Regions from separate parts of the Variovorax sp. PvP013 genome, predicted to be linked through region 1. Evidence: riboswitches for the same ligand, from Rfam matches in the RefSeq annotation. Region 1 holds a riboswitch; each other region holds the start of a gene.

Region 1 (3,269 bases):
AGATGGCGGCCTGAAGCAGACCGAGCCGTCGAAGGTGCGCAGGCCCATGGTCTGATCGATGTCCAGCCAGTCCACAGAACGCATTTGGATCGATCTGCCAAGCAGCACTAGACGGTTTGCCGGTGGATGGCCAGTGGCCCGAAGGATTGCGTCACGGGCATGACCTCGAGGAAATTGACGTTCATGCGCGCGGGCAGCGTCCCGGTCCAGAAGACGGCTTCGGCAATGTCGTCGGGGGTGAGGGGGTTGGCGTCCTTGTAGATCGTCTCTACCCGGGCCTGGTCGCCCTTGAGGCGCACCGACGAGAACTCCGTGCCGCCGACCATGCCCGGCGCGATGTCGGTCACCCGCACGGCCGTGCCCAGCAGGTCGGCGCGCAGGTTGAGAGAGAACTGCCGCACGAAGGCCTTGGTGGCCCCGTACACGTTGCCCCCGGGGTAGGGATACGCTCCCGCCGTGGAGCCCAGGTTGATCACGTGGCCGCGGTTGCGCGCCACCATGCCAGGCAGCACCGCGTGGGTCATGTACATCAGCCCCTTCACGTTCGTGTCGACCATGGCGTCCCAATTGGCGAGGTCGGCTTTCTGGGCTGGCTCCAGGCCCAGCGCCAGACCGGCATTGTTGACCAGCAGGTCGATGTCGCGATGGTCCGCGGGAAGACCGTTCACGGCAGCGGCTACGGCATCCCTGTCGCGGACGTCCAGGACCAAGGGCAGCACGCGATCGCGTCCGAGTTCGTCGGCCAGCGCGTTGAGACGCTCCTCGCGGCGCCCGGCCGCGATCACGCGATGGCCGGCGGCCGCGAAGCGCCGGGTGATGGCTGCGCCGAACCCTGAAGAGGCGCCGGTGACGAACACGATCATGCTGTTTCCTTAAAGTGGAAAGGGCGCTGGTGGGGCGCAATGGAAAAGGACGATGATCATCGCAGGCCAGCACTGAAAGCTTGCTGCTGGTCTTCGACCGGCTTTTGGTGCAGGCATCTGACGTCGTGTCCGAGTAAATTCAATGGCTTTCCCAATTCACCCTCGAACGAATAAAAAGCCCTTTGGCTTGTCCTAAAAATCGACACAATTGCCTTTGATTAAATTTAATTGTTGTTGCGATTCAAATAGGATTTATCGAAACGATGTTTTAAAATTTCGATATATACCTAAGCGGTTGATGATAAGACTGGAGATTGTGGTTTATCAACATAAAGGAACGTGCCGGTTGCATCCATATGGCCCTGTTTCACAGGCTTGAATGCTCGGCAAGTCCGGGGGAAACACCTCTTCGCCAACCACACACAGGTGGAAAGCACTTCCTATAATCCGCCCGCCGCCACTGCGAACCCACGTTCGTCGGGGTGGTCACAGTCCGAAGGTGCCTGCCGAACCAGCCATGGTGCGGCAGGTTAAACGGGAAGCAGGTGCGAGACGTCGTCGCTGACGTCTCAAAGCCTGCGCTGCCCCCGCAACGGTCAGCGGATACGGAAACCCTCAGGCCTGCTCTTTCACAGGGGCAGGCAACCACTGCGCTTCGGCGTGGGAAGGCGAGGTGGTTCCGCTCTAGTGCATGTCATGCACTCGAGCACTCCGCGAGCCCGGATACCGGCCTTCGAGACTGCCTTCGGACTTGCGGGAGGGCGTGTCCGGGCCCGGAGCTCGCACGCCTTGCCGCGCGCGGCCGGCCCATCTCCTTCTCCCGCGCATCCGCCATCGGTTCGAAACCCGCGGGGACGCGGGTCGAAGGAGAAGTCAATGAGTCGAACATCGCCCCTGCGCGATTGCGCGAGCGTGCCCGGTCGTCGCACGCGCCTGTCCAGTCTTTCGTTGAGCATCGGTCTGGCCGTCGGACCTGCCGGCGTCGTCGCCCAGCAATCCGAACGCGCCTTGGGAGGCAGTGACCGGAGCCTCAACCAGGTCCAGGTCGAAGCCGATCGACACACGCCGCTCTCGATCGACCTGCCCACCGAGACCGGCAGTCGGCTGGGTCTGACGCCCTTGGAGACGCCCGCGAGCATCGAGGTGCTCGGCGGTGACCTCATCCGTGCGCGCGGCGACGTCTCGGTGGTCGAGGCCGCCACGCGCGCCACCGGCATCACCGGTTCCCCGGGTCCGGGCAACGGCGGCACCGCCATGGCGGCACGCGGCTTCTCCGGCCATGGCTCGGTCATGCAGCTGTTCGACGGCACCCGGCTCTATGCCGGTGCCGGCACCGTGACCTTTCCCTTCGACACCTGGTCGATCGATCGGATCGAGGTGCTGCGTGGTGCCGCCTCGGTGATGTACGGGGAGGGCGCCATCGGTGGCGCCATCAACGTGGTGCCGAAGAAGCCCATGCAGGCGCCCATCCAGAACGAAGCCCTGCTGACGCTAGGCTCGGACGCCACCCGCCAGCTCGCCTTCGGCAGCGGTGGCGCCATCAACGATCGCCTGTCCTACCGCTTTGACGTCAGCCAGCGTCGCACCGATGGTTTCATGCAGCGGGGTGAGGCCGACAGCTTGGCCGTGGGCGCCGCAGTGCGCCTCGATGTCTCGCCGCGGCTGAGCTTCACGCTGTCCCATGACGAGGGCCGTCAGTTGGCGCAGACCTATTACGGCGTGCCACTGATCGACGGCCGCCTCGACGTCAGGACCCTGCGTCAGAACTACAACGTCGACGACGCCGAGATCCGGTACGACGACCGGTGGACTCGCCTCGACGCGCAGTGGGCGCCCGGCAGCGCCGTGACCGTGCGCAACCAGCTCTACCGGCTGGCGAGCCAGCGTCACTGGCGCAACACCGAGAGCTACACCTTCAATGCCGCGACCCGCCGCGTGGCGCGCGGCGACTACCTCCAGATCGGTCACGACCAGGAACAGATCGGCAACCGCACGGACGTCACGCTCCGGCACGACCTGCTCGGCCTGAGCAACCAGGTGCTCGTCGGGCTCGACGTCAATCGCATCGATTTCCAGCACACCAACGACTCGCCCTACGGCGGACGCTCGACGGTCGACCCCTTCGTCTTCGATCCGAGCCTGTACGCTTCGCCGGTGGCGTACACGCCGCGCTATCGCACCCGCACGAACACCCATGCGTTCTTCGCCGAGGACAAGCTGGAATTCAACGATCGCTGGTCGGTGGTGGGCAGCGTTCGCTGGGACCACGCGAAGGTCGAGCGCGCGGATCTCCTCAATGCGGCCAACACCATCGACAAGACCTTCGAGTTCCCCACAGGCCGGCTCGGCGTGGTGTATGCGCCTGACGTTGCGCAATCCTTCTATGCCCAGGTGGCGCGGGCAGCC
Region 2 (3,269 bases), on a different contig from region 1:
AGGCGCCAGTCGGCGCCCACCGTCGCGTGGCGGCGCGAGCGGCGCGCGAGCTGGCGGTCGGTGTCGAGGTCGCGCGGGTCCTGGAAGTCGGCCGAGGCGCGCAGCGTCACGTCGCCGATGCGGTGGCCGGCCGACAGCGTCACGCCCTCGTACCGCGCGCGCGCCGTGTTGCCGTAGCAGCCGAAGTCGTCCAGGCACGGTCCCGGCGCGCCGAAGGCGATCAGGTTGGTGATCCGGTTGCGGTAGGCGACGACGCCGGCGGTGGTCGCGCCCTGCGTGTAGCGCAGGCCGACCTCGACGTTCTTTCCTTCTTCCGGCTGCAGGCCGGCGACGCCGTACTGGCTGAAGCGCTGATAGAGCGTCGGCGCGCGGAACGAGCTGCCCACCGAGGCGGTGGCCCGCCACTGCGGCGTGATCGCGAAGCCGTAGGCGGCGCTGCCGGTGGACTTGCCGCCGAACTCGCTGTCGTCGTCGTGGCGCGCATGCAGCTGCACCGAGTGCGGCCCCTGCACGAAGCCGTAGCCCAGCGCCAGTGCGTTCTGCGCGCGGTCGCCCGCGAGGCGCGCGCCGAAGGCCGTCGCGGCGTTGTCGAGCGCGTCCTCGCGCCGCTCCAGCGCGGCCGTCACCCGGTGCGCGCCGAGGCGCAGCTCGTTCTGGAACAGGTAGCCGCGCAGCCGCGTCTCGGTGCGGTAGAACGAGGGCTGCGTCTCGTAGGTGCTGCGGCTGTCGGTGACCTGCACGCGCGTGCTGTAGCTGTCGCTCCAGCGGGCGATCCAGGCCGCGCCGACGGTGCGCAGCCGGGTGGTGCTGACGTCGTCGTCGAACGCGGCCGGCGCGCGCGCGGCGAAGGCCGGATCGTCGTACCTGGCGCGGTTCTCGCTGGCCAGCAGCGTGGCCTCGATGCGCTGCGTCGGGCTGATGCGAAGGCCCAGCCGCGCGTTGGCCGAGTCGATGCGATAGCCGTCGCGGTCCGGGCTGGTGAAGCCGTCGGCGGACGGCACGCGCAGCGCGAGCGGCTGCACGTCGAAGCCCCGGCTGCGCTCGCGGGCGGCGCCGAGCGAATAGTCGACCGCGCCGTCGACGCCGGCCGAGCCGCTCACGCCGGCCTCGATACGGCGCAGGTCGTGGCTGCCGATGCCCACGCCCACGTAGGGCCGGGCCGCGCCCTCGCCGCGCCGGGTGAAGAGCTGCACCACGCCGCCGATGGCGTCGGAGCCGTAGACCGCCGCCGCCGGACCGCGCAGCACCTCGATGCGGTCGATCTGCGCCAGCGGGATCGCCTCCCACGCGGCGCCGCCGGTGGACTGCGAGTCGATGCGCACGCCGTCGAGGTAGACCGCCGTGAAGCGCGACTCGGCACCGCGGACGAAGACGCTGCTCGTGCCGGCGATGCCGCCGTTGCGCGCGATCTCGATGCCCGGCAGGCGCGCGAGCACGTCGGCCACGCCGGTCGCGCCGCTGCGCTCGATGGCGGCGCGGTCGACGATGGAGACGTCGCCCACCAGGTCGGCCAGCGGCTGCTCGACGCGCGTGGCGGTGACCACGGTCTCGCGCAGCGTGGCGTCGGCGGGCAGGGCCTGGGCCGTCGCGAGGACGGGCCAGGCGGCGGCGAGCGCCAGCGCCAGGGGCAGGGGACGTGCGGGTGCGGACCGGCGCGCGCCGGCGGGGAAAACGGGATTCGTCATGGAACGGAAGGCTCGGAATCAAGACCCTGTCCGGCTTCCCCGCCGGACGTCTGGGTGTCACGACGGCGCACAGGGCGCCGTCACCTCGTTGGCCGGTATCCGGGCTTGCAGCGCATCCTCCACCGCCTTCCCAGGCACCTGTTTCAGGGCGCCCAGTGGCGACTTGGCGGAGGTGGCGCCGGTGAGGACGCCGTCTGCTGGACCGTTGCGGGGGCAGCGCAGGCTGGCCGCGGCCCGGGGGGCGTGTGGCTCCTGCTTCCCGTTGAACTGCGCCGCGTGAACCGCGGCGCGAGCACCAACGCGGCGGATTCTACGGGAGGCCCTTTTCGGAATCGCGCTCATACAATCGTTTCCATGTCCGACCCGAGCCCCATCGACCAGATCGCCGAGCGCGTCGAGCGCCTGCTGGCGCGCCACGAGGAAGTCCTGCGCGCCAACGCGCAGCTGCAGGACCAGGTGGCCGCCCTGGCGCACGAGCGCGATGCGCTCCTCGCCCGCTTCGCCGAAGCCCGCGTGCGCCTGGACGCCGTGCTGCAGCGCCTGCCGGCCGACCCGTCGCACGACGGCGCCACCACGCCGGCACCGCCCGCTCCCCCTTCCCCCGCCGCCTTCGCGGCCGTTCGATGAAGCAGATCGAAGTCCAGATCATGGGCCAGAGCTACCTGCTCGGCTGCCCCGAGGGCGGGGAGGCGCGACTGCGCGACGCCGTCGAGCGCGTCGACCTCACCATGTGCCGCATCCGCGATGCCGGCAAGGTGCGCGCGCGCGACCGCATCGCCGTGCTGGCCTCGCTCCACCTGGCCTACGACCTCGGGCAGCAGACGGCCGCGGCCGAGGCGAGCGCGGCGGAGGCCACCGCCGCCGCCCACCTCGCCGCCCAGGCCCACGCCCAGCTCGAAGCGGCCGCGGCGGCCCGCCTCAAGGCGGACATCGAGGCCGCCGCCATGGCGCGCGCCCGCGCGGAGGCCGACGCCCGGCTGCAGGCCGAGGCCGCGGCCCGCGCGCAGGCCGACGCCGAGGCACGCCGGGCGGCGCTGCCGCCGCCATCCCCTCCGGCCGCGCCGCGGGACCGTCTCGACGACCTCGTCAAGCGCCTCGATCAAGCCCTTGCCGGCGACCCTCATTTGCCTTGAACCGGCACGTACGCCGGACTCCGGCGCATAGAATCGTCCCCGTCTGCGGTGCGCGCCGGGCTTAATATTTCCTTGTTCCAATGCTCTCCGGAGCCGGGCTTGGTACATCGCTCGACGGGCGTGATCATCTCGCGTCAGATGAACCCGAAGTCGTGGCTGCCCTCGCCCACCTGAACCCTGGTTCAGGATGCGGGTCCGGTGCACATTCGCAGACACCTTCTTCCCTTCCGGTCGACGCCACGTCGTCCGACACGGCCTCGTCGGCGCCGCTGACGATTCCCGCTTCCCCTCCTTCGAATACTGACCGGCGCCCCCGCGGGCCGCGCCGCCCGAAGGCCGTCCGCGCCGCGTCCACCCACGAAGGAAAACAACACCATGTCCGCTCCCCTGCCCCACGCCGCCGAGCCGCTGCGCTACCAGCCGTCCCACGAATCGCTCGAGGACGACGAAT
Region 3 (3,269 bases), on a different contig from region 1:
CCAGGCGCGTCTGCCGTGTCTCGTCCGCGCGCCAGGGCCGGTCGAAGTAGCTGTCGAAGCGCGCGCCGACGCCCTGCACCACCAGGCGCATCGCGGCGTCCGGCAAGGCCACGAAGCCCTTGACCCGGTAGATCTCGTGGCGCTCGACCAGCTCCCGCAGGACCGCCAGCAGGCGGTCGCGTCCGGGCACCCGGAGCGTCACCGAGACCGAGTCGAAGGCGTCGTGGTCGTGGTCCTCCTCCTCGTCGTGATGGGTCCGGCGCCCGTCGATCGCATCCTCCACGGCGCGCTCCAGGCCCAGCAGCACGCCCAGGTCGAGGCGGCCGTGCTGCGCGTGCACCAGCTTCACGCCGGCGGCGGTCTCGGCGCGGACGACGGCCTCCACCGCGGCCAGGGCGGCGGCGTCGAGCCCGTCCGTCTTGTGGACGACCACCAGGTCGGCGGTGGCCAGCTGGTCCTCGAACAGCTCCGACAGCGGCGAGTCGTGGTCGAGGTTCTCGTCGGCGCGGCGCTGCGCGTCCACCGCCGGCGGGTCGTCGGCGAAGCGGCCGGCGGCCACCGCCGGCGCGTCCACCACCGTGATGACGGCATCCACCGTGAAGGCGTTGCGCAGGGCCGGCCACTGGAAGGCCTGCACCAGCGGCTTGGGCAGCGCCAGGCCGGAGGTCTCGATGACCAGGTGGTCGATGCGGTCGCGGCGCGCGGCGAGCTGCTCCATCACGGGCGCGAATTCCTCCTGCACGGTGCAGCACAGGCAGCCGTTGGCGAGCTCGAAGAGCTGGCCGTCGGGCGCGCCGGTCTCGTCGCAGCCGATGCCGCAGCCGCGCAGCAGCTCGCCGTCGATGCCCAGCTCGCCGAACTCGTTGACGATGACGGCGATGCGCCGGCCTTCGGCGTTCTGCAGCAGGTGGCGCAGCAGCGTGGTCTTGCCGCTGCCGAGGAAGCCGGTGACGATGGTGGCGGGGATCTTGCGACTTTGCATGGGGGTGTTCTCCGGCGTCGGGTTGGAAAGGTGCTGGTGGATGGATCGGGGCGGACGCGGGAGCGTCAGTCCTCGATGCCGCGCTGTGCCGGCACGCCGGCCTTGAAGTGGTGCTTGACGAGGGCCATCTCGGTGGCCTCGTCGGCGATGGCGATCAGCTCGGCCGGGGCGTTGCGTCCGGTGAGCACGACGCTCACGTGCGGGGGTCGCTCGCGCAGGCAGCGCAGGATGCGTTCGAGCGGAATCCATCCGTAGCGCAGCGGGTACATGATCTCGTCGAGCACCACCATGTCGTGCGCGCCCGCGCGGACGGTGGCCTCGGCGCGCGCCCAGCCGTCGAGCGCCAGCGCGGCCGAGCGGTCCAGGTCGCGGCTCTTCCAGCTGAAGCCGTCGCCCAGGCCCTCGATCGGCAGGCCGAGCTGCGCGAACAGCCGATGCTCGCCGAAGCGTGCTGTCGGCACCTTCATGAACTGGTAGATCTTGAGCGTCCCGCCGTCGCCGTGGACGCGCATGGCGAGCCCGAAGGCGGTCGTGCTCTTGCCCTTGCCGGTGCCGGTCAGCACCGTGACGAGGCCGGATCGGACACCGGCGACGTCGTCGCGCGACGGCCCATGGGCGCGCGACGGGCCCGGCTCGGACGGCAGAACTTGATTCAAGAGAGGAACACCGGTCGGTCGTGCTCGCCTGCTTCCCCGCAGATCCGCACCATCCGGCGCGCCGCACGCATGCGGCACGCCACCTCGTTGGCCGGTATCCGGGCTGGCGGAGACGACCCGTGTCACCTTCCCGGGCGGCACCGCTTGCGCGGGGTTCACCCAGTGGTCTGTCGACACGAGCAGCGAGCAGGAAGCTCGCGTCCGCTTACCGTTGCGGGGGCAGCTCAGGTTGAGGCGCGCGGACGGATCGCCGCGGACGCCTGTCCTGATTCCCGTTGAACTGCCCCGACCGGAAAGCCGGGGCGAGCACCAACGCGGCGATCATAGCCGCACGCCCGGGCACGGCCGGGTCGGCCGTCACGGCAGGGCGGACGACGGGGCGGCCGCGCCGGCACCCTGCAGCATGAAGGTCTCGGCCTCGGCGTACGAATGCAGGACCAGGTCGACCTGCGCCGCCACGGCGTCCTCCGGCGCGGCCGCGGTGTCGAGCGGCAGCCGGATGGTGACCAGCACGGCGTGCGGCAGCGCGGCGCGGAATTCGGCCGTCAGCGCGGTCCAGGCGGCGAAGGACGCCTGGGGCGGATAGGCGACGAAGACGGTGCCCACCAGCCGGGCCTTGTCGTCCCGCGAGGGATCGGGCAGCTCCTCCATCGACACGCTGCGGGCGTCGATGTCGGCGTCGCTCAGGGCCCGCACCAGCAGTTCGGTGAGGAGTTCGTCGCGGTCGGAGCCCGAGCTGACGCACAGCACGATCGAGCCCGTGGGCACGTCGAGCTCGCCCTGCCACCGGCCGAGACGGGCTTCGCGCATCTGGCGCAGGCGGGTGCCGATGTGCGCGTCGGTCAGGACGATGGACGCGCGCCGCCGCGCGCGCCAGCCCAGCTTGGTCGTCGCGAACGACTCGGCCAGCCGCACGACCTGGGTCTGGATGCGCAGGCGCTGCCGCGCGTCGATGCGCCCCGCGCGGAAGTCGGCCACGCCCAGCGCCAGCCCCGGCAGCAGGACCTGGTCGCAGTAGCGGGCGAAGCTGTCGCGGCGCAGGAAGGCGCGCGCGTCCCGGATGATGGCGTCGGCGCCGCCGCTCAGGGCGCGCTGGTAGAAGCGCTGCCCGGCGTTGAGGCCGGGCGACTCGGTCAGCAGGATGGTCAGGGGCTCCAGCGCCTTCATGTGCCGCCCCACCACCACCAGGCACAGCGTCAAGGGCGTCGACAGCAGCAGCCCGACCGGCCCCCACAACGCGCCCCAGAACAGCGCCGAGACGATGACCGCGAGCGGCGCCAGGCCGGTGCTGTGGCCGTAGACCTGCGGCTCGATCACGTGCGCGACCGTCAGCTCCAGCGCGAGGAACAGCCCCAGGCTCGCGAGCACGAGGCTCCAGCCCGGATCCACCGCGGCGCTGAACAGCGCGATCAGCGCGGCCGCCCCCAGCACGCCGACGTAGGGCACGAAGCGCAGCAGGCCGGCGATCGCGCCCCACAGCGCCGCGTGCGGGATGCCGATCAGCCACAGGCCCGCCCCGACGACCGCCCCGAAGGCGACGTTGACGATCGACTGCGACAGGAAGAAGCGCGAGACGCCCTGCGCCGTGTCGTTGAGCGCCTGCACGGTGGTGCCCAGCTTCGCCTCGCCCA

The links. A riboswitch is a leader RNA that binds a small molecule or an ion and turns the genes downstream of it on or off. The one in region 1 is predicted to bind cobalamin.
Region 2: linked by a shared signal. The riboswitch ahead of ABID77_RS05025 (TonB-dependent receptor domain-containing protein) and the one ahead of ABID77_RS17000 (TonB-dependent receptor) in region 1 are both predicted to bind cobalamin.
Region 3: linked by a shared signal. The riboswitch ahead of cobO (cob(I)yrinic acid a,c-diamide adenosyltransferase) and the one ahead of ABID77_RS17000 (TonB-dependent receptor) in region 1 are both predicted to bind cobalamin.

What each region holds. Positions count from the first base shown of each region.
Region 1 is NZ_JBNDLF010000006.1:213,778-217,046, reverse strand. It holds gene ABID77_RS17005 (SDR family NAD(P)-dependent oxidoreductase) at 108-863, opposite strand; cobalamin riboswitch at 1,345-1,612, shown strand; gene ABID77_RS17000 (TonB-dependent receptor) at 1,740-3,269, shown strand, end outside.
Region 2 is NZ_JBNDLF010000001.1:1,043,727-1,046,995, forward strand. It holds gene ABID77_RS05025 (TonB-dependent receptor domain-containing protein) at 1-1,685, opposite strand, end outside; cobalamin riboswitch at 1,759-2,000, opposite strand; gene ABID77_RS05030 (DUF904 domain-containing protein) at 2,040-2,312, shown strand; partial or broken gene ABID77_RS05035 (cell division protein ZapA) at 2,309-2,548, shown strand; gene ABID77_RS05040 (catalase family protein) at 3,194-3,269, shown strand, end outside.
Region 3 is NZ_JBNDLF010000008.1:76,364-79,632, reverse strand. It holds gene cobW (cobalamin biosynthesis protein CobW) at 1-982, opposite strand, end outside; gene cobO (cob(I)yrinic acid a,c-diamide adenosyltransferase) at 1,048-1,626, opposite strand; cobalamin riboswitch at 1,711-1,967, opposite strand; gene ABID77_RS18235 (AI-2E family transporter) at 1,996-3,269, opposite strand, start outside.